Myxococcus guangdongensis: one gene and its partner. The protein of the gene in region 2 interacts with the protein of the main gene of each other region in a pairwise test. Links are inferred from orthologs where the notes say so. Each region holds a gene or a part of one and is shown on either strand. Other genes may lie near its edges.

Evidence for each region.
Region 1: the proteins of LXT21_RS07065 (region 2) and priA interact in binary tests that used the Escherichia coli proteins (3 or more experiments, as listed by UniProt). The link is inferred for Myxococcus guangdongensis from one-to-one orthologs.

What each region holds. Positions count from the first base shown.
Region 1 is NZ_JAJVKW010000002.1:83,846-94,659, reverse strand. Bases 2,609-5,621 are described here. They hold priA (replication restart helicase PriA), read left to right. Parts: upstream 2,609-2,924; coding sequence 2,925-5,318; downstream 5,319-5,621. Other genes in these bases: LXT21_RS05280 (hypothetical protein), read left to right, coding at 5,334-5,621; LXT21_RS05290 (sensor histidine kinase), read left to right, coding at 2,609-2,754. In the rest of the region: more of LXT21_RS05290, read left to right, coding at 1-2,608; more of LXT21_RS05280, read left to right, coding at 5,622-10,814.
Region 2 is NZ_JAJVKW010000002.1:538,391-548,996, forward strand. The notes cover bases 1-2,805. They hold LXT21_RS07065 (single-stranded DNA-binding protein), read right to left. Parts: upstream 1,753-2,805; coding sequence 1,249-1,752; downstream 1-1,248. Other genes in these bases: hslO (Hsp33 family molecular chaperone HslO), read right to left, coding at 1-152; LXT21_RS07060 (succinate dehydrogenase), read left to right, coding at 418-1,095; dacB (D-alanyl-D-alanine carboxypeptidase/D-alanyl-D-alanine endopeptidase), read right to left, coding at 2,296-2,805. In the rest of the region: more of dacB, read right to left, coding at 2,806-4,566; dtd (D-aminoacyl-tRNA deacylase), read left to right, coding at 4,782-5,249; LXT21_RS07080 (hypothetical protein), read right to left, coding at 5,246-6,091; LXT21_RS07085 (PTS sugar transporter subunit IIA), read right to left, coding at 6,114-6,575; LXT21_RS07090 (hypothetical protein), read left to right, coding at 6,809-7,426; hpf (ribosome hibernation-promoting factor, HPF/YfiA family), read right to left, coding at 7,728-8,381; LXT21_RS07105 (hypothetical protein), read right to left, coding at 9,604-10,383; LXT21_RS07110 (GNAT family N-acetyltransferase), read right to left, coding at 10,478-10,606. UniProt on the Escherichia coli protein: Plays an important role in DNA replication, recombination and repair. Binds to ssDNA and to an array of partner proteins to recruit them to their sites of action during DNA metabolism. Acts as a sliding platform that migrates on DNA via reptation.

The DNA of each region.
Region 1 (10,814 bases), 450 kb from region 2 along the record:
GACCTCTGGGTCGCCTACTCCTTCGGCGGCGCGAGTGTCCTCAGGGCCAGCGGTGAGGTGCGCCACTTCGACCCGGGCGGGCTGCCCGAGGGCAAGCCGGTGGAGTCCTTCGACGAGGATGGTGACGGGCGTCCCTGGGCCCTCACGCCCCTGGGGCTCCATGTCTTCGAGGGAGGCGTCTGGTCGCACGTGGACGTTGGCTGGGGACTGCCCGAGGACGAATGGGCCGACAGCCTCCAGGACGTCAGTGGCGCGTTGTGGCTGGTGGGCTCGAGCGGTGTGTATGTGCTGCGCCCGAACGCCCAGCGCTTCGAGCGCGTGGAGACCGACGGCCCTCCCGTGCTGGCCTTGTTCCTGGGCCACGATGGGACCCTCCTGCGGTACGACGAGCAAGGCACCAGTCCCCTGCGAGGACCTGGGTTTCCGGAGCCCTTGGCCCACGTCCCCGCCGATGCGTGGAGCAGCCACGCGTTGATCTCCGTCTTCGACAGGGATGGCTCCGGCTGGCTCGTCGGGTGCCCACAAGGCGGTATCTGTCGGCGCACGAAGCCCTTCGAGGAGGGGCGCTTCCTGCGGCGCACCGAGGCGACCGACGTCTTCGGCGCTCGCGAGGGGCTGTCGTCGGACGCGGCCATGACGCTGTTCCTGGACCGCGAGGGCAACATCTGGGTCGGCACCCAGCTCGGGTTGGACCGCTTCCGGCGCAATGACGTCGCCACCCTGCGCTTCCCCAAGACGACGAGCTACTTCGCGCTCGTGGCGGACCGTCGGGGCCGGCTGTGGTCGGGGTCCGCGATGCGCGTGGGCACCTCCGACGTCTGGTGGCGGTTGGACGCGTCCCCCCTCCTCGTTCCGGGCATCCAGGGCGAGATGACCGCCACCTTCCTGGACTCGGATGGACGACTCCTGCTGGGCGGCTCGTCGGGCTTCTGGCGCTTCGACCCGGAGGACAGCCGAGTGGAGACGCTCTCGCGTCCCGAGCAGGAGCAGGGGCAGCGCATCCAGGCCATCGTGCGCGACGCGGAGGGCCGGCTGTGGGTGTCCTTCCGCGCCTCGACGGTGTACCGCCTGGATGGGGACACCTGGACGCCGAAGGGAGGCCTCGCCGCGCTGCCGGACCTGCCGCCCGCGCGCGCGGTGCTGGATGGTGAGGGGCACCTGTGGTTCGGATACAACAACAACCAGGTGGTATTCCTTGAGGGAGCGCACGTGCGCTCCTTCACCGAGCAGCAGGGCCTGCGCACCGGCACCGTGACAGCCATCCTCCCCGGAGCGCCCACGCTGGTGGGCGGCGCGCTGGGGCTGGCCGCGTTCGACGGCGCGCGCTTCCAGATGCTGAAGGCGACGCACGCCGAAGTGCTGACGGGCATCACCGGCTTGTTGAAGACGGAGGACGGGGCGCTGTGGCTCAACGGCCAGGCGGGTGGGGCGCGCATCGCCGCGGAGGACCTTCGCCGCGGGCTGACGGAGCCGGGCTTCATGATGCCCATCGAGCGCTTCGACATGAACGACGGCATGCCCGGAGGCGCGCAGCAGATTCGTCCGCTGCCCACGCTGGTGCAGGGTGGAGACGGACGACTCTGGTTCGCCGCCGTCAATGGCCTGGGCTGGATGGACCCGAGCCGCATCGAGCGCAACGCCTTGCCTCCGCCGGTCATGATTCGCTCCGTGTCCTCCGGCGAGACGTCTTACGTGGGCACCACGCGACTGGAGCTCCCACCGCGCACGCGTGAGCTGCGCATCGCCTACACCGCGCTGAGCCTGGGGATGCCGGAGCGGGTCACCTTCCGCTACCGGCTCGAAGGCGTGGACGAAGGATGGAAGGACGCGGGCGCCCGCCGCGAGGCGACGTACACCAACCTGGGGCCGGGCCACTATCGCTTCCAGGTGATGGCGGCCAACGAGGACGGCGTCTGGAACGAGCGGGGCGCGTCGCTCGAGCTCGACATCGCGCCGACCTTCTTCCAGACGCGCGCGTTCGCCGTGCTGTGTGTCGTCGGAGCGGTGGGGCTCTTGTGGCTCCTGTACGCGCTGCGGATGTGGCGGGTGACGCAGCGCTTGCGATTGCGTCTGGAGGAGCGCCACGCAGAGCGCGAGCGAATCGCCCGGGAGCTGCACGACACGCTGTTGCAGGGCATCCAAGGGCTCGTGCTCAACGTGCACGTGGTGACGTCGAGCCTGCCGGTCGGGGATGCGCGGCTCGGGCTCGAGTCCGCGTTGGACCGCGCGGACTCCGTGCTGACGGAGGGCAGAGACCGGGTGAGCTCCCTGCGCGACACCTCCGCGAGCAAGGACGACCTGGCCGAGGCCTTCACGTCCCTGGCGCGAGAGCTCGACGAGCGGGAGGGACCTCGGCTGCGCATGGTGGTGCGAGGCGAGGCGCGCACGCTGGAGCCCCTCGTCGCGGATGAGCTCTATCGCATCGGCCGCGAGGCCATCGGCAACGCGTTCGTGCACTCTCGTGCGCGCGAGGTCGAGGTCAGCCTGCTGTTCGAGCACCCCGAGCTGCGGCTGTGCGTGCGTGACGATGGGCGAGGCATCGACGTGGCCACGCTGGAGCGGGGTGGCCGCGCCGGGCACTGGGGCTTGCGCGGCATGCGCGAGCGCGCCGAGAAGGTCGGTGGGCGGCTCGACATCATCAGCGGCGAGGGACGCGGGACCGAGGTCCATGTCGTGGTGCAGGCCCAGCGCGCCTATCTGCGTCGGCCGCTGGAGGGACTGCGGCGACTGGTGCCTCGGCTCGGTCGGCGCTGAAGTCTCCTGGCTGGAGTCGGACGGCTCGCACGCCCGGACGGGTGGTGGGCGGGCACGCGCTGACGCCGGACGGCCCACGTCCCTCGGGACGCCCATGTCAGACAGCCCTGGCACTGTGGACCCCGGTAGCAGGACGGACGGGGCAGGGGCGTTGGGTCGAAGGGAGCGCCATGGAACAGCGACCGTTGTGGGACGAGCCGACGGCGGACGATGCGGAGGAATCCTCCACCAGGGGTTCCATCCCGCTGCGCACCTTGGGTGCGAGACGTCGCCGGGAACTGTCCCAACCGGAACAGGCCGCTACAGTGGCGTTCGCAGTGAGCGAGCACCCTCCCGTCCTGGCCTCCGTCGCCGTGGCCCGCCCCGTCCGGGGTGAATTCACCTACTCCGTGCCGGAGGCCCTCCTGGGGAACCTGGCCCCGGGGCAGCGCGTGCTCGTGCCCTTCGGTCGAGGCACCGCGCTCGGCTTCTACCTGGGCCCCTCCACCGTGACGCTGGGCGAGAAGGTCCGGCTCAAGCCCATCCAGCGCGTGCTGGAGGACTCGCCGTCCTTGCCCAAGGACCTCATCGCGCTCTTGCGCTTCGCGGCCGAGCACTACCGCTACCCGCTGGGCGAGGTCATCCGCGGCGCGCTGCCTCCCGGGTTGTCCAAGCCCGTGGACGGCAAGGAGGCCCAGCCGGATGTGCAGCAGTTCGCGGTGGCGCTCGTCAACGAGGTGCCCGCGGCGCTCGCGCGCGCACATGCCCAGTCCGCCGCGCTCGCGTACCTCCTGGCCGTGGGCGGCAGCGCCCCGCTGGAGGAGGTGAGCCACGCCATTCCTGGCGCGCGCGCGCACCTCAAGAGCCTGGCCACCAAGGGCCTGGTGCGCATCGAGGAGAAGAAGCTGGAGGCGGGCGTGAAGGAGGGGCTGATTCAAGGCCGCCCGGACCGCCTCACGCCCGAGCAGGCCGTCGCCGGTGAGCAGCTGCGCCTGGCCCTGGACGCGGGCGCGTTCCAGCCCTTCCTCCTGCACGGCGTGACGGGCAGCGGCAAGACGGAGGTGTACCTGCGCGCGGCCGAGCACGCGCTGTCCCTGGGCAAGAGCAGCCTCATCCTCGTGCCGGAAATCGCGCTGACGCCGCAGCTGGTGGGCCGCTTCCGCAGCCGGTTCGGCGCGGAGGTGGCGGTGCTGCACTCGGCGCTGAAGGACCGCGAGCGGCTGTTCCACTGGCAGGCCCTGCGCCGGGGCGAGGTGAAGATCGCCGTGGGTGTGCGCTCGGCGGTGTTCGCCCCGGTGGAGAACCTGGGGCTCATCGTCGTGGACGAGGAGCACGACCCGTCCTTCAAGCAGGACGACAGCCTGCGCTACCAGGCGCGCGATTTGGCCGTCGTGCGAGGCAAGCAGGCCAGCGCGGTGGTGGTGCTGGGCTCGGCCACGCCGGCGCTGGAGACGTTGGAGAACGTCAAGCGCGGGCGCTATCGGCTGCTCGAGTTGAAGCGGCGGGTCGATGACCGGCCCATGCCCACCATCGAGCTGGTGGACCTGCGTCAGGAGCGCCCCCGCGAGGGCATCGTGACGGAGGAGGCGCCCATCCTGAGCCCGCCGCTGCTGCAGGCCATGGAGGAGACGCTCGCGAAGGGCCAGCAGGTCATCCTGTTCCTGAACCGCCGGGGCCACAGCACGGTGCTCTTGTGCGAGGTGTGCGGCCTGTCGCTCAAGTGCACCTCGTGCGACGTGTGCCTGACGCACCATCGCTCGCAGAACCGGGTGGTGTGCCACTACTGCGGGCTGACGATGCCCGTGCCCGAGCGGTGCCTGGAGTGCACGGGCCCCATCCTGAAGCTGGGCATCGGCACGGAGCGGGTGGAGGCGGAGGTCGCCGAGCGCATCCCGAACGCGCGGGTGGCGCGGTTGGACCGGGACTCGGCGACCAGCGCGGAGCGGCTGACGGAGCTTTTGGCCTCGTTCGCCCGCCGGGAGCTGGACGTGCTGGTGGGCACGCAGATGGTGGCCAAGGGGCACGACTTCCCGGGCGTGACGCTGGTGTGTGTCGTCATGGCGGACACCTCCCTGGCGATTCCCGATTTCCGAGCCGCCGAGCGGACCTTCCACCTGTTGACCCAGGTGGCGGGGCGGGCGGGGCGGGGCAAGGACCCGGGGCGGGTGCTGGTGCAGACCTACAACCCGGACGCGGAGCCGGTGAAGCGGGTGCTGGCGCACGACTTCGACGGGTTCGCCCAGCAGGAGTTGGAGTGGCGCAAGGCGTTGGCGTACCCGCCCTTCGCGCGCATGGCCTCGATTCGACTGGAGGGGGAGCACCCGGAGCAGGTGGCCAGCGTGGCCCGGCACCTGGGGAACCTCGTATCCCGGAACATGCCCCCGGCGTCGGCGGGGGTGCGGTTGTTGGGGCCGGCGGTGGCGCCCATCGCCAAAATCCGGGGGAAGACGCGCTGGCAGCTGCTCCTGAAGGGGCCGACACATGTGGCGCTCGCCCCGCTGCTCGCCAGGGTGGAGACGGCCCTGGCCGACGTTCCTTCGGCGGTGAAGGTCGTCCTCGACGTGGATCCGGGGGCCATGCTGTAGACTCGTTGCCCCCCCATGGGCGCACCGGTCCTCCTCGTCCACGACGACATCGCCACCATCGCCGCAGTGCGGCGTCTGCTCACCCGTGAGGGGCACGAGGTCATCCTCGCGACCTCCGCCGCGGATGCGCTCATCGCCTACGGGCATCACCTGCCGGCGCTCATCGTGCTGGCTCCGGGCGTGGAGAGCGGCCGGGGGCGGCTGGTGCTGGAGGAGTTGCTCCAGCATCCGGACGGCAAGGTGGCCCGGGTGCTGCTGTTGGGCGAGCCCATCGCGGGGTTCAGCGCGCCGGTGGCGCCGCTGCCGTTGGATGGGACGAGCTTCGTGGAGCTGGTGGACTCGCTCATCCGCGCGCCGTCGTCGGCGGACGCGTGGCATGTCCTGGAGAACCGGAGCCTGCCGGGCATGCCCGAGGCGACGGGGGCGGAGGACGCGGAGACGTGGCACGCCACGGCGCCTGGGTCCTCGGTGGGGGGGGATCCGACGCTGGCGAACGCGCTGTTCGGGGATTTGGCGCCGCTGCACCAGACGGACTGGGAGCTGGCGGCGATGACGCGCGAGGAGCGAAGCGAGCACGAGGAGCAGGCTCGGCGCGCGCCGCTCGACGTGCAGTCGACGTTGGAGAAGGTGCAGCAGGAGGAGGAGGCCGCGGTGCTGGCCTCGGCGCAGATCGCGTTGGCGGGAGGCGGCGAGGACTGGGGCGCGGCGGTCGCGGGGGACGGAGCGTTCGACGAGAGCGCGCTGCCCGCGGATGAGGTGTTCCGAGGAGAGGGTGAGTCCGCGGGCCCGGGAGGGCTCGATGCGGATGCACGCGCGTGGGAGGGCGAGGCTCCGGAGACGACGGACGGGGACGGCAACGCCGCATGGGCGGAGCAGGGAACGGAGGGCGGGCACGGCGGCGCTGCGTGGTCGGATGGTGGCGGCGAGCCGGGGGCGGGTCATGCCGCGGGGGCGGACGAGGGGCGCGAAGCGACGGACGACCCTTGGGCTGAGCAAGGCGGCGGCGCGACGGGTGAACACAGCGACGCCGCGTGGTCGGACGGTGGCAACGAGTCGGGTGTCGGCGCGGCGGGCGAGCACAGCAACGCCGCATGGTCGGACGGTGGCAACGAGTTGGGTGTCGACGCGGCAGGCGAGCACAGCAACGCCGCATGGTCGGACGGTGGCAACGAGCCGGGCGCCGACGGGGCAGGTGAACACCCCGAAGCTGCATGGTCGGAAGGCAGCAATGCCCCTGGCATTGGCGCGGCCGGTGAACACACCGAAGCTGCATGGTCAGAAGGCAGCACTGAGCCAGGCTCTGGTGCGACGGGCGAGCAGCACGACGCCACCTGGTCGGATGGCAGCAACGCGCCAGGCGTCGGTGCGACGGACGAGCAGCACGACTCCACCTGGTCGGACGGCAGCAATGCGCCGGGCATCGGCGCGTCGGGTGAGCAGCACGCCGCCACATGGTCGGACAGCGGTAACGAGCCGGGTACCGAAGCGACGGGCGAGCAGGGCCACGCCGCATGGTCGGACGGTGGCAACGAGGCGGGTGTCGACGCAGCGGGTGAGCACAGCAACGCCGCATGGTCGGACGGCAGCAACGAGCAGGTGCCGGGAAGTGAGCCCGGCAACGCCGCATGGTCCGAGCAGGAATCGGTCCCGGCAGCGAATCTGGAGTCCGCCCACGGTCCGCAGCAGTCCTGGTTCGACGACGCGGCGGAACAGGGCGCGCCTTCGGAAGCGGACGCCTACGGTGGCGATGCGTTGATGGGTGGTGCCCCGGAACACGGGACCGCACCGGGCCAGGAATCCGCGAGCACGAACGACGGCAATGATTGGACAGGCGTCGCCCCCGAGCACGGCGCGGCGTCGGACGCCTACGGCACCGATGCATGGGGGACACCACCGGCCGACCCGACCGCGCACGTGGCTCGTGTTGGCAGGGATACCAGCGTGTACGGCGCCGCACCCTGGACGGGAGCTACCACCGACGAGCGTGGTGACCTCCTGGGCGAAGACACTGACGACGCGTCCATCGGTGACGAGTGGACGAGCGAACCCACCGACCAAGGTGCGTTCGATGCCACGTCGCACCAGTCCGCGGATACCACCTTCACGGAAGCCACGACGCCCTCCGCTGACGCGCAAGTGGATGACGGGCAACACGCCTATGGCACGGATGCGACGTCCTCGGAGGAGGCTGACACGGCATACGGCGTGTCTCCGGGCTCCGACGCGACGTTGCCAGGAGCGGCGGGCGACACGTTCTCGGGAGGATTCGCGGACCCCGCACCGGACGCCGGGAACACGAGCGACGCCGCAGGTGGTCCCGCAACCGTGCTGTATGGCGTGAGCGTTCCAGACACGGGAGCCGTATCCACGGAGTGGTCCGCTGAGTCCTCGGGTGGTGACGAATCCCCGTTGCCGGTGGGCAAGCTCGCCTGGACGGAGGAGCCTCTCGCCACTACCGCCACTCCGCTCGCGGCCCAATCGCCGCAGCTCGGTGAAGAGGGCTTCTTCGACGTCGATGCTCCCGCGCCGCAAGGCGATGCGCTCTCGGCGGCCGAGGCGGAGCTGGCCGCGATGCGCGACGCCGAGCAACGTGTCCCCGAGCCAGTCGACGCGTCGGCCTGGACCGAATTGCCTCCCGACCCCGAGGTCGAGAACGCCGCGAAGGGCTTCACGACGTCGGATGAACCGACCCTGCCCGCGCACGTCGACGCTAGCGTGGAAGCGCCTTCAACCGAGTCCTCCCCCGACGAGCTGGGCGAAGAAGAGCGCTTGCCCGCCTCTCCCTGGGATGTGTTGGAGGCGGACCTCCAGGCCAAGACTCGAGCAGAGGACGAAGACTCCACGAGCACGGCCCCCGAGTCCTCCAGCCGTCAGGTGGGCGAGGACTGGTTTGACGCCGAGAACGACGAGAAGCAGTCGCCTCCAGATGCCACGGCAGCGAGCAACAGCGACCTCGTGGCCTCCGCGCCCGACGCCGGAGCGAGCACCCCGGAAGTCGCTGGGAGCGATGAGCACTCGGAGTCCCCCGGTGATGCACCGGAGTCAGGCGAGTCCACGAATCCGTCCTCCGTGCTGGGCGATGACGAGGATTGGACCAGTGCCAGGGCGGATGCCCCGGCATCCGGAGTACCGGCGGGTTGGGGTGCCGCGGGAGCCAGCGCCGACACCTCGATGGCGGACGTCGCCGCGGGCTGGGCAGACACGGTCGAGTCCTCTGACCCCACCGTGCCAGAAGCGGATTCGGACGCCCGAGCCGTGGAGTCACCCGATGCGTCCTCCGGTTGGTTCGACGCGGAGCCCGAGCTGCCGGCTTCGGCGCAGCCCTCCGCGAGCGAAGGATGGTTCGACGCCGACACGGAGTCACCGGATGCGACCGCGCGAGCTGCCCTGCTCGACGAGACCGCGCCGAGCGAACCTTCCGTCGGAGCGGAGCCGGAGCAGACCCCGGAAGCGGTGTCGATGGGCGCGGTGGACGACCCGACGATGCGCGCGCGCTGGGAGGAGTTCGAGCGCCAGTTGGAGGAGGCGCATGAGCGGGTCCACACGCTGAAGGCGGCGTTGGATGAGGAGAGCGCGCTTCGCCAGGAGACCGAGCGACAGGTCCAGGAGGCCCGCGAGCTGAGCGAGTCCCTGCGCACCATCCTGGACCGCGAAGCCGCGCTGCGCGTGGAGGCGGAGACCGCGCGAGACCGGCAGACGGAGCAGCTCCAGGCGCTCCAGGCGCGGCTCGAGGTCCTCGAGGAAGAGCACTCCCGCGACGCGACGCTGCTGGCGGAGGTGGACCAGCAGTTCCAGGAAGCCCGAGCAAGAGAAGACGAGAACGCGACGGCGCTCGCGAGGGAGGAGCGTGCGCGGCGGGAGCTCGAGGCCGAGCTGGAGATGGCTCGCCAGCGAGAGTCCGAGCAGGGCGTACGCAGCGGCTCGGAGGCCGAGGCCCTGCGCACGGAGCTCGCGAAGCTCCAGGCGCGCCTGGTGGAGGCGGAGGCGCTCGCGGAAACCGAGGCACGTGCTCGAGCCTCCGTGGACGAGGCAGCGAAGGCGACGCTCGGGCGCATCGAGTCGCGAGAGCAGGACTTCATCGAGCTGCGCGGGCTGTTGGACAGCTCGACGTCGGAGGCGCGCGAGCAGGCGAAGCTGTCGGCGGAGGCCCTGACGCGCGCGGAGGCGGAGGGCCGCGAGGCGTTCATCGCCCGGGATGATGCGCAGGAGCGTGCCGACCGTGAGTCGCTCGCCCGAGCGGAGGCGCAGGCCCGGCTCGTGGAACTGGAGACGAAGCTCGCGGAGTCTGAAACGCGAGAGGCCGCGTCGGCGCAGGCGTTGAAGGAGGTCGAGCTCCGCCTCGAGGACGAGGCCGCGGGTCGGGTCGACGCGGAGGCGCGAGCCGAGGCGGAGGTCCGCGCGAGACAAGCGCTCGAAGCACGGGTGAAGTCCGCGGAAGTGGCGCTCGTCGAAGCGGAGGCGAGGGCGGGCGCGGAGGCGCTGGCCAGAGCGGAGACCGAGGCCCGAGCAGAGGCCGCGGACGCGGCCCGGCTCGAAGCGGATTCACGAGCGAGGGCGGAGTCGCGAGCTCGCGCGGAAGCGGAAGCACAGGCGGAGCTGGAGTCACGGGCGAGGAGCGAAGCCGAGGAACGCGCGGAGGCGGAAGCCAAGGCACGCGAGGAGGCCGAGGCCCGCGCGAGGTCCGAGGTCCAGGCGCTCACCCAACTGGAGACCCAGGCCTCGTCCGAAGCCCGAGAGCGCTTCGCGCAGGAAGCCCAGGCAAGAGAAGAGGCCCAGGCCCAGGTCCAGGCGGAAGCCAAGGCGCGCGAGGAGGCGGAAGCCCGAGCCGAAGCCGAGGAGCAAGCTCGCGCCGAGGCTGAAGCAAGAGCCGAGGCCGAGGAGCAGCGGCGCGAGGAGGCCGAAGCGAAGGCAGAGGCCGAGACGAAGCTTCGCGAAGAAGCCGAAGCAAAGGTCGAGGCCGAGACGAAGCTTCGCGAAGAAGCCGAAGCGAGAGCCGAGGCCGAGACGAAGCTTCGCGAAGAAGCCGAAGCGAGAGCCGAGGCGGAAGCCAAGGCGCGCGAGGAATCCGAGGCGCGAGCGGAGTTCGAGGAGAAGCAGCGCGAGGAAGCCGCCGCACGCGCGGAGTCCGAAGCGAAGCTCCGCGAAGAGGCGGAAGCCCGAGCCGAGTCCGAAGCGAAGCAGCGCAAGGCCGAGGAGAAACAGCGCAAGGACCTCGAGGCACGCGCGAAGGCCGAAGAGAAGCAGCGCAAGGACTTCGAAGTCCGCGCGAAGGCCGAAGAGAAGCAGCGCAAGGACCTCGAAGCCCGAGCCAAGGCGGAGGAGAAGCAGCGCAAGGAGGCCGAGGCCCGCGCGGAGATTGAAGAGTCGCAGCGCAAGGACGCGGAAGCGCGAGCCGAGTCCGAAGCGAAGCAGCGCCAGGAAGCCGAAGCGAGAGCGGAAGCCGAGGCAAGGCAGCGCGTGCAGCTCGAGGCTCGAATCGAAGCCGAGGTGAAGCGA
Region 2 (10,606 bases):
GCGGCGGCGGTGAGGGACTGGGACAGCAGCGCCGCGGCGGCCGGGGCGGTGTGGTGGGTGGCCCGGGCCTGACGGGACAGCTGCGTGGTGAGGGCCAGCACCACGCGGACATCGGACTTCTTCAGCAATCCACTGACGAGCTCATCGGACATGACAGGGCGAGTAGCGTGCCCGAGCCCGGCGTGCCCGCCAACGTCAGAAGGCGGACGCCCCGTCGCATGCCGGCCCGGCAGCAGGCCCGCCCGGGGTGACGCATAAGTCCAGGCTTATGCCTCCATGCGCGAAGGCTGGGATGCGCAGGTGCGGAAGAAATCCAGCGTCGTGGCCGGAACGGCTATAAACCGCCGACCGACAGTCAGTCACCTGACCTTGAGCTGGGGCGCGGCCACCTGCCCGCGCGCCATCGCTGGAGAACCGATGAGCACCCAGGCCGCCACCGCCGACGCCGTTGCAACGAAGACTCCGCTCCTCAAGTCCCGCCTGGGCTCGTTCCTCGCGGTGGTGCCCCTGAGCTTCTGGGTCGTCAACCACCTGTGGAACAACCTGGCCGCCTTCAGTGGCGGCGCGGCGTGGCAGAGCGCCGTCACCACGTACTCCAACCCGTACGCCCAGGGCCTCACCTTCATCATCGTGCTGCTGCCGCTCCTGTTCCACACGGGGTGGGGCCTGGTGCGGCTCTTCAGCTTCCGGCCCAACAACAACCGGTACAACAACTACGGCAACTTCAAGTACCTGCTCCAGCGCGTCAGCGCCCTGGGCGTGCTCGCCTTCCTGGGCGCCCACATCTGGCTGGCGTTCCTGCGCCCGCGCCTGACGCTGGGTCACCCGGAGCTGTTCGAGGACATCGCCCGGGAGATGCACTTCCACGGCCCCACGCTCGTCGTCTACCTGCTGGGCACGCTGGGCACCGCGTACCACCTGGCCAACGGCCTGCAGGGCTTCGCCATGGGCTGGGGTCTGCTCGGCTCCGAGCGCGCCATGCGCCGCTTCGAGCCGGTCTCCATCATCATCTTCCTGCTGCTGACGGCGATGAGCTGGAGCGCCATCTACGCGCTGTACCAGGCGGGCGCGGCCTTCGGGCCCGCGGGCCACTAGGCCCCTTGCGTCACCGGGCACTCCGCGAGGGGTGCCCGTCGCTCGAAGCGCCCACCTTCTGAAAAGCACACCGGCCGCCCCCGAGTCCTTCCGGGGAGCGGCCGGTTCGCTTCTGGGGTGTCCGACCGGAGCGGCCGGAGGCCAGAGACGGGCTCAGAACGGGATGTCGTCCTCGTTGTTGCCGCCGCTGCTGCCACCGCCCATGCCGTCATCCATCGGAGGCGGCTGGCCGTAGTCGTTGTTGTCGCCGCCGCGCGGCTGCGAGCCGAAGTTCCGGCGCCCGCCACCACCACCGCCGCCACTGCCCATGTTGTCCCCGGCGTCACGGCCGCCCAGGAACGTCACCGCGTTGGCCACGACCTCGGTCGTGTAGTTCTTGCGGTTCTCCTTGTCGGTCCACTCACGCGTCTGGAGGCGGCCCTCGACGTAGCACTGCCGCCCCTTCTTCAGGTACTCGCCGCAGAGCTCCGCGAGCTTTCCCCAGACGACGATGCGGTGCCACTCGGTCCGCTCCTGCTTCTGGCCGTTCTTGTCGGTCCAGCTCTCGCTGGTCGCGATGCGGAAGTTCGCGACCGCCTGACCGCCCGGGGTGAACCGCACTTCGGGGTCCGCACCCAGGTTGCCGATGAGGATGACCTTGTTCACGCCTCCTGCCATGACTGCTCCCTCTTCCTTTTCGTCGAGTTCCCCCCCACCACGGGGGGGAAATAGGCCCGCCGGGCGTCAGCCCTGGCAGGTTGCCTTCCACGTATAGCAGTGCGCCCTGACATTTCCAGAAGGCGGACCGCGGCACGGGGTCCGCCCGGGCGACAGCGCACCAGACGAGCAGGCAGGACCTGACGGGTACGGGACGGGCCCACCTGGGCGTGAACCCGAGGGCTCAGCGCACGGGACGGCACTCGAGGCGAACCAGGACGGAGGTGCGTCCCCGAGCGTCGCGCGGCGGAGCCAGCCCTGAAGCACGGCCGGGGCCCCCGCACAGCGCTGTAGCTCGGCGATGCGAGGCGCGGGGCCCAAGGCCCGACAGCACGTGAAGCCCACACGTCCGGGGGCTTCGAGGCACGGGATGGGCGGTACGAAATCACCGCCCGGGTGCGGCTCGGCGATGCGAGCCCCAGCCAACACCCGGAGGCCACGCGCCCAGGCACCTTCCGGTCCGACGAGACGCGGAAGATGGGCGCGCGCGTGGCGCGACGCTCGCTACCCGCCCGGATGCGTCTCGGCGGTGCGGGCCTCGGGGGCGCTGCCCTGGGGCTTGGAGGACGCCGGAGGCGGCGTTCCCGCCGGAGCCACCACCTGCACCGGCGCGCCTTCCACCGGGCGGGCCTTGGCCTCCGCCACCTTCTGCGACAGCGCCGAGTCCAGGCCCTTGGCGAAGGTCGCCACCTGGGGATCCGCCGCGCCCACCAGCTTGCGCAGCGACTTCCAGAACGGATGGTCCGCCTGCCCCGTCTGCACCAGCGCCCGGGCCAGCAACGTCGTGGACGCCTCGCGGTCCGAGGCCGACGCCGCGCGCAGCGCCACCACCAGCTCCTCCGGCGCCGTGCGAGCCACCTCGCCCAGGGCCACGGACATCTCGCCCTGCGCCGTGGCATCCACACCCGTGGCGCCCGCGAGCTCCAGCACCCGCGCCAGCGCCTCTGTGTTCCCGCCCGCCGCCAGCTCCACCATGCTCGTGACGCCCGGCACCTCCACCGCCAGCACCCGCGCCACCTCCCTCAGCCGGCCGTACACGTCGCTGCCCGCCGAGTAGCTGTCGAGCAGCGTGCGCGCGCCCAGGTAGTCGTGCGGGTTGGACTGGTACAGGCCCTCCGCCAGCACCGCGCGCACCGCCGGGTCCCGCTCACTGCGCCACGCCGTGCGCAGGAAGCCCAGGTTGCGTGGATCTCTCTGACGGCCCAGCTCCAGGTACGTCTTCACGCGCGAGGCCACATCTCCAATCGCGCCCGCCGCCTTGCCACCGTCCGCCAGCGACGCCACCGCGCTCGAGGGCCCCAGGCTGGAGCCCGTGGCCGCCACCGCCGCGCCCAGCGCGTCCAGCCCCGCGACGATGGGACCCGCGCGGCCCGCGAAGTCGTTCACCATCATCGAGAACGAGAAGCGCTCACCGCCCGCGCTCGTCACGTAGCCGCTCAGCGCGGACACACCCTCGAGCGTGCCCGTCTTCGCGCGCAGCCGGCCCACCGCGTCGCTGCCCTCGAAGCGGTACTTGAGCGTGCCGTCCTTGCCCGCGATGGGCACCGAGGACAGGTACTCCGGCGCGAACGGGAAGCGCTCGTACATGTAACGCAGGAGCTTGTTGAGCTGCGTGGCCGAGAAGCGGTTCGCGTCGTTCAACCCGCTGCCGTTCTTCATCACGTACGTGCCGCGCTGGATGCCCACGTCGCGCTCCAGGAACTGCTCCACCACCTCCACGCCCTTGGTGAAGGTGCCCGGCTGGCCACGCCCCTCGGCGCCCATCGTCTTGAGCAGCTGCTCCGCGACGAAGTTGCTGGAGAGCTTGTTGAGCCGCTTGAGCAGCACGTCGAACGTGTCCGACTGCGCCACGTACACCGCCCGAGCGCGCGACGGCGTCTGCCCCGCCCGCACCTTGCCCTTCACCTTCATGCCGCGCGTGTTGAGCAGCTGCTTGAGCGTCTGCCCGAAGTACATGGGCGGGTTGTCGATCTTCTTCCAGACGCTCACCGCGCCGCCGCGCTCGGGCGGCACCTGCCCGCGCACGACAATCTTCTGCTGCGGGCCCACCGGGTCCGACGTCACCGACACCCGCCGCGCCCGCCGCGCTCCCGTGGAGAGCTGGTTGTCGACGATGAAGTAGTCGCTGGGCGGCTCCATCTCCACCACGCCCTTGGCGCCCGCGCTCGCGCCGGGCCGCAGGTAGATGGCCGCCGCGTTCCAGTTGAGGCTCAGCGCGCCCGTGGGCGCCATGTACGCCCGGTCCGAGTCCTCCTGGTCATACCCGGGCGGCGTGCGCTCGGCGTCGAACCACGAGTCGTCCACGACGATTTCGCCCACCTCGCGCACGCCCGCGTGCCACAGCTCCGACACCATGCCCCACAGCCGCTCGGTGGTGACGGACGGGTCGCCCTTGCCGCGCACGTAGAGCGTCTTCACCTTGCCGTCCGCGCCCAGTTCCGGGTCCACGAGGAACTCCGTCTCGTAGCGGAACTCCGGCCCGAGCGTCGCCAGCGCCGCCGCGGACGTCACCAGCTTCACGTTGGACGCGGGGTTGAGCAGCTCGTCCGCGTTGTGGGTGAACACCACCGCGCCGTCATCCAGGCTCTGCATGTGCACGCCCACCCGGCTCACCTTGAGCGGGGCGCGCTGCAACACCTCGAGCAGGGCCGCGCGCAGCGCCTCGCGGTCCGCGCGCTTCTCGGCGGAGGGCGGCGCCGCCAGGGCACCAGGGGGAAGCAGCAGGGAAACGATGGCCGTCGCGGCCAAGAGGTGTCTGGCTCGAAGAACCTGCACGCACGCTCCGGGGAAGTCGGCGGCCATTATGGTGAATCGCGTGAAACCACGGCAAGAGAGAGGGGGTGCGGGAGTCCACGGTTGGGCGCTCGCTCTCCCGCCAAGAACAAATTGGCCGCCCTGGCATGTGGACTTCTTTTCATAATCCAAGGGCGCAAGATGCCACGCGCCCCTGACAGTCGGCGGCGGACAATCGCCCCTGGGAGGAAAGTTCGATGCGTGCGGTGGTGCAGCGGGTGCTGGAAGCGTCGGTGACGGTGGACGGACAGAAGGTGAGTGACATCGGCCCGGGGCTGCTCGTGCTGCTGGGCGTGGGCAAGGGCGACACCGAGGCGGACGTGGCGTGGATGGTGGAGAAGCTCGCCACGCTGCGCATCTTCGAGGACACGGCCGGCAAGATGAACCTGTCGCTGGAGGACACCTCGCGGCAGCTCATCGTCGTCAGCCAGTTCACGCTCTACGGCGACGCGCGCAAGGGCCGGCGCCCCAGCTTCATCGACGCCATGGAGCCCACCGTGGCCAAGGCCCTGTACGAGAAGGCCTGCGAGGGGCTGCGCCTGCGCGGCCTGTCCGTGGGCACCGGCATCTTCGCCGCGGACATGAAGGTGGCGCTCGTCAATGACGGGCCCGTCACGCTCCTGTTGGAGAGCCCCGGGACCACCGCCGCCGCGCCCAAGCCCTAGATGCGAGAGGTGGTGCCCTTGGTGACGAGCGCGGCGAGGCCCTGCTTCGCCAGCGCCGCCTGACGGATGTGGCCGGTGAGCGCGCCCAGCTCTCGAATCCAGTTCGCCGCGCGCGGCCCCAGCCCGGAGAAGGCCACCGTCAGCGGCGGCGGCTGAGCTTGCTTGCCCAGCCAGTAGGCGAGCACCTCGTCACGCTCCGGCAACGACGGCAGCTTCATGCGCTCCTGCTCGCGCGTCAGCAGCCGCTCCAGCTTGCGCGGCAGGTTCACCTGCCAGTGCGCCACCGCGCGCGCCGGGCGCCAGGCCCAGTCCGCGAAGGCGAAGCGCTCATGGGGGAAGTACTCCCCCCGGCCCTGGGTGACGAAGACGCGGTCCGGGGGGAACTCCGGGAAGGGGTCCCACTGCCCCGCCAGCAGCGAGGCCAGCCCCACGTCCGCCAGCGGACGCAGGCGGAAGCCGTCGCGCACCTCTCGGGACGTCCGGTTGTCCCAGTAGGGGTAGTGGCCCTCCTCCAGCATCAGCGACAGGTGCAGCGCCTCGTCCCAGGCGTCCGCGTACCCCGAGTGGCGGGCGTCCACCTCCCAGCCCATGGGGCCCGTCTTCCAGGGCTGGAACGCGAGCCGGTCCACCAGGTCCGCCCAGGGGTCCGCGTCCACCGAGCCCAGGCCACCGGGCACCGACGTCGCCAGCATGCGCTCGCACAGCATGCGCGACTGGCCGTCCCCCAGCTGCTCCATCAGTGACTCCAGGGCCCCGCTGGCGTCGCCCATGGCGCGAGTGAGGAACGGGAGCACCTGCTCATGGAAGAACGCGTCGTTGATGGGCCGCAGCACCACGTCCATGGTGTCCCCCCGGGCCCGGCGCTCAGGGCCGGGCGTCTTCCTGGATGATGAGCGCGTGGATGTCCGCGGCCGTGGGCGCCTCGAGGATGGCGGCCCGGAAGCGGGGGTTCTTGAAGAGCCGGGAGATGCGGGCCAGGGCCTTCAGGTGCACGCCGGCGCTGTTCTCCGGGGCCACCAGGGCGAAGAACAGGTGGGTGGGCTTGCCGTCGATGGCCTCGAAGTCCACGCCCGCGCGGGACACACCGAAGGCCGCCTGCAGCTGCGTCATGCCCGGCAGCTTGCCGTGGGGGATGGCCACCCCCTCGCCGATGCCGGTGCTGCCCAGCTTCTCGCGCTCTCGCAGCACCTCCACCAGCCGCTCCTCCAGGAGCGGGGGGTGGGCCTGGGCCAACGTGGCGCTCAGCTCGCGCAACACCTCCTGCTTCGTCCGCGACTGCATGTCCGCGATGACGGCTTGGGGGCTGAGGAACTCGGCGATTCTCACTGACGCTCCCGCGCTGGCGCTCCTGAGATGGCGGCAATTACTCCTCACCCTCGATTCGCGCAAGGGTCGCCTGTCGTCCCGGCGCCACACCCGCTCACTGCGCGTCAAGGACCGGGACCCTGGGCCGCCCCCATGTCTCCCCGCCCTCCCGTCCCCAGGGGACGATATGCCCATCCCCAGCGTCCGTTTCCGCCAGTGAACCACGACAGCAAAAGAAAAGGGGAGCGACCGCCATGAAGCGAACGCTGTGCTCGAGCCTTGTCCTCTCGCTGCTGGCCACCGGCTGCGCCACCACCGGTGTCCAGGGCCTGGCGTTGGGAGACGCCGCCGAGGAGTCCCTGCTCCTGCAGGGAGACGCCATCACCGGCCCCACCTCCACGCTGAGCATCTCCGGCAACAGCCTGCGCGGCCGCTACCGCCTGCACCCGGTGGCGCTCCAGTGGGACTACCAGCTGCTCACGGGCTCGGTGGCCCAGCAGGGCGCGCGGCTGGAGCTGGCCGAGGGAGACGACACCCGCGTCTGGGGCACCTTCGGTGGCCAGCTGGTGGACCTCACCGAGGACGGCACGTGGCTGCACGGCCGGGTGGGCCCCTGCGCCTATCTGCTGAAGCGGGAGGCGGAGACGCTCTCGGGCGTGCGCGAGTGCGGGGGAGCGCGCGAGTCGGACATCGTCGTGGCCTTCCCCTCGGCCATCCACTCGCGCCCGCTGGGTGAGCGGGCCGCGCTGATGACGCTGGCGCTCGTCAACGTCCGGGCCCCCGTCGTCACCACGCCCGTGGCGGTCTCCACCGGTGTGCTCACCGACCTGCGCAACGCGCAGGGGAGCTCCAGTTGCAAGAAGGGCTACTGACGGCCCCTCCCAGCCAGGGCCGAGGCGCGCTCCATCTCCCGGGGGAGAGGTGGGGCGCGTCGTTTTTTCCGGGCGTCCCGCGATATGCGCGTCAAAGCCCGGGCGTTCTTCGCGGCGGATGCACCCACCACCCTCCTCGGGTGGTGGGGGGGACACTCCAAGGCAGTGGCCGACCGCGAGCCTTGGAAGAAGCATCCATGAAGGGGCGGCAACGCTCCCGTCACCATCAGGATGGGAGCGTCCGCGCTCCGACTCCTCGAGAGGGGTGGCGGAGCGCGGGTTCTTCCTTCAGGCCCTCACGTCAGGTGCCGGCGGCGGCGGCCAGCGCGGGCGGTTCGTGGGGCTCGATGAGGCCGTACTGGCCATCCTTGCGCCGGTAGACGATGCCCAGCGCGTCCGACTCCACGTTGTGGAACACGTAGAAGTCGTTGTTCATCAGGTTCATCTGCATCACCGCCTCGTCCACCGACAGCGGCTTGACGGTGAGCTGGGTGGAGCTCACCACGCGCGTCGCGACGGCCACGGGCGTCGCGGGCGGGGCGACGGTGAGCTTGGGCGAGGGCGTTTCCACCGCCAGCTCCTCCACATCCGGAACCTCGAAGACGGCGTGCCGCACCCTCATCTGGTTCAACAGGTCCTGTCGGTGGTGGACGCGCTCCTTGCCGTGATGGTTCTTGAGCTTGTCGCGGTAGCGACGCAACTGGCGTTCGATCTTGTCCATCGCCAGGTCGATGGACGCGTACATGTCCTCGCTCTTCTCCCGCCCGCGCAGCACCCAGGCGCCGGAGTGGACGGTGATGTCAGCGTGATGGATGCGACCGGCTTCCAACGACAAAACGACGTGTGCCTCTCCTGCTCTGTCCAACAGCTTGTTCACCCGCTCGACCTTCTCGCGTGCGTACTCCTTGAGGGAATCCGACGCCCCGAACTGACGGAAGGTGATGTTGAACTGCATGCGTGGCTGCCTCCTAGGGTGAGGGGAGCTGCGTGACAGATCAGAAACGTTCTGACCTCGGGAAAGCAACCCATCCCCCCGGGTTGACTCTTCCCGAGCGCACCTGCCGTCCGGGGCCTGACAACACGCCGTTGCTGGTGCTCGGACCTGCGGGGCATCAGACTCTTCAACCCCTCGGAATCAGGCGATGCGCCGCGGCACGGACAGCAGCGCACCGGGTAGCTCGCGACACGGGCTCAGGCGAGCAGCCTTCCTCCCGTGACACCCAATCTCTCCGCGTTCACGAAGCGTGATTCATCCGAGGCGAGGAACACGTAGGACGGCGCCAGCTCCGCCGGCTGCGCGGGGCGGCCCATGGGCGAGTCCTCGCCGAACGTCGACACCTGCTTGCCGTCGAAGGACTGGGGCGTCAGCGGCGTCCACACAGGGCCGGGCGCCACGGCGTTGACCCGAATGCCGCGCTCGATGAGGTGCTGCGCCAGGCCCTGGGTGCAGGTGACGATGGCGCCCTTCGTGGTGGCGTAGTCGAGCGCGGCGGCGTGGGCTGATACGCCTGGAGGGAGGCCGTGTTGATGATGGTGCCGCCGGCCTTCATGTGTGGCAGCGCGCAGCGCACCAGGTGGAACATCGCGAGGATGTTGACGCGGAACGTGCGCTCCAGCCGCTCGGGGTCCAGCTCCTCGAACGTCTCAAGGCCGCGTTGTTGACGAGCGCGTCGATGCGACCGAAGCGCCGCACCATCTGCTCCACCAGCTCGCGGCACGTCGCCTCCACCGCCAGGTCCCCGGGCGACAGCAGCGCCGAGCGCCCCGCGTCCTCCACCACGTGCTGCACCTGACGGGCGTCGTCCCCCTCGCTGAGGAAGGAGACGGCCACGTCCGCGCCCTCGCGCGCGAAGGCCAGGCACACCGCGCGGCCGATGCCGCTGTCGCCGCCGGTGACGAGCGCCACCCGGTCCTTCAGCCGCCCCAGTCCCTTGCTTGTAGGACTGCTCGCCATGGTCCGGCTCCGGCGACATCCGCCCCTCCTTGCCCGGATGAAGCTGCGTCTGCTCGGGGAAGGGAGGCTTGGGGCCCGCCTCACGCGGGTCGGGGTTCTTCTGGGCCCTGGCTGCGCTCCGTTCAGGGGAAAGAGGGTCCCTGCACGGTGGCGTCCGAGCCTGGCCGCGACAACCGGGCGAAGCGGGCTCACGCGCCCGCCCCGGAAGGATGCGAGCGGAAGGCTACTGCACCGCGACGACCTGCTCCTTGGAGTGGAAGTAGGTGCCCGAACAGCTCACCACGCCCGAGCACTCCAGCACCTCGCCGCGGACCTGGCCTCTCACGGTGAGCAGGTACGTGGCGGCGCCCAGGTTGGGCGGCACGGTGAAGGTGACGCGGCCGCCGTCGCGCGTGGTGGTGAGCGTCGCGGTGACGGCGCCGCCCTCGGCCAGGAGCGTGGCGCCAGCGGACTCGAGCGACTCGCTCGACGGCATCCACTGGTACGAATAGGTCTGGCCCCGGAGCAGCCGCTGCACCTCTGACAGGCCATCGAAGGAGCGCTTGGCCTGGGCCTCCTTCATCACGAGGGTGATGGTGGTGCCGGAGCCGTCCTGGAAGACGACGCGCGCGTTGGTGGGCGACAGCGCGGCCCACGCATCCGGGTCGTAGTCGAGGAAGGCGCGCGTGGGCAGGCACACGTCACGGCCCGCGGTGTCATCCACCCCGCCCCGCTCCACCTGCATCGGCTCGCCGTTGAACGTCGCCGTGACACCCTCGGTCAACCGCGTGCAGACGTCGCCGCCCGCCTGCGAGAAGGTGACGGTGACGCGGTGCGAGCCCGCGGCCTGCTCGAGTTCGAACAGGTCCACGTCCGCGTGCGTGTACAGGAGCGTGCGGCCGGACAGCCCCGCCAGGTCCACGTCCTGCTCCTTCAGCGAGGAGCCACAGCCTGCCGCGAGGAGCCCGAGCGCGGCCAGGACACCCGACACCACGCCACCACGGAAACGAGAGGAAGAGTGCATACGGGCCGCACCTATACCGCCCGCGCCCGCCCGACGGGAGCACAACGGCACGGGGGCGTTGCCTTTCCCACCCCGCCCATGGCCCGCCTGCTCGCTAGGCCTCCTTCTGGAGCATCCCCGAGAGCCGCGCCTTCACCTCCGGCCACTCGGTGTCGATGACGGAGTAGTAGGCGCTGTCGCGCACCACCCCACCCCGCACCAGGACGTGGTTGCGGAGGATGCC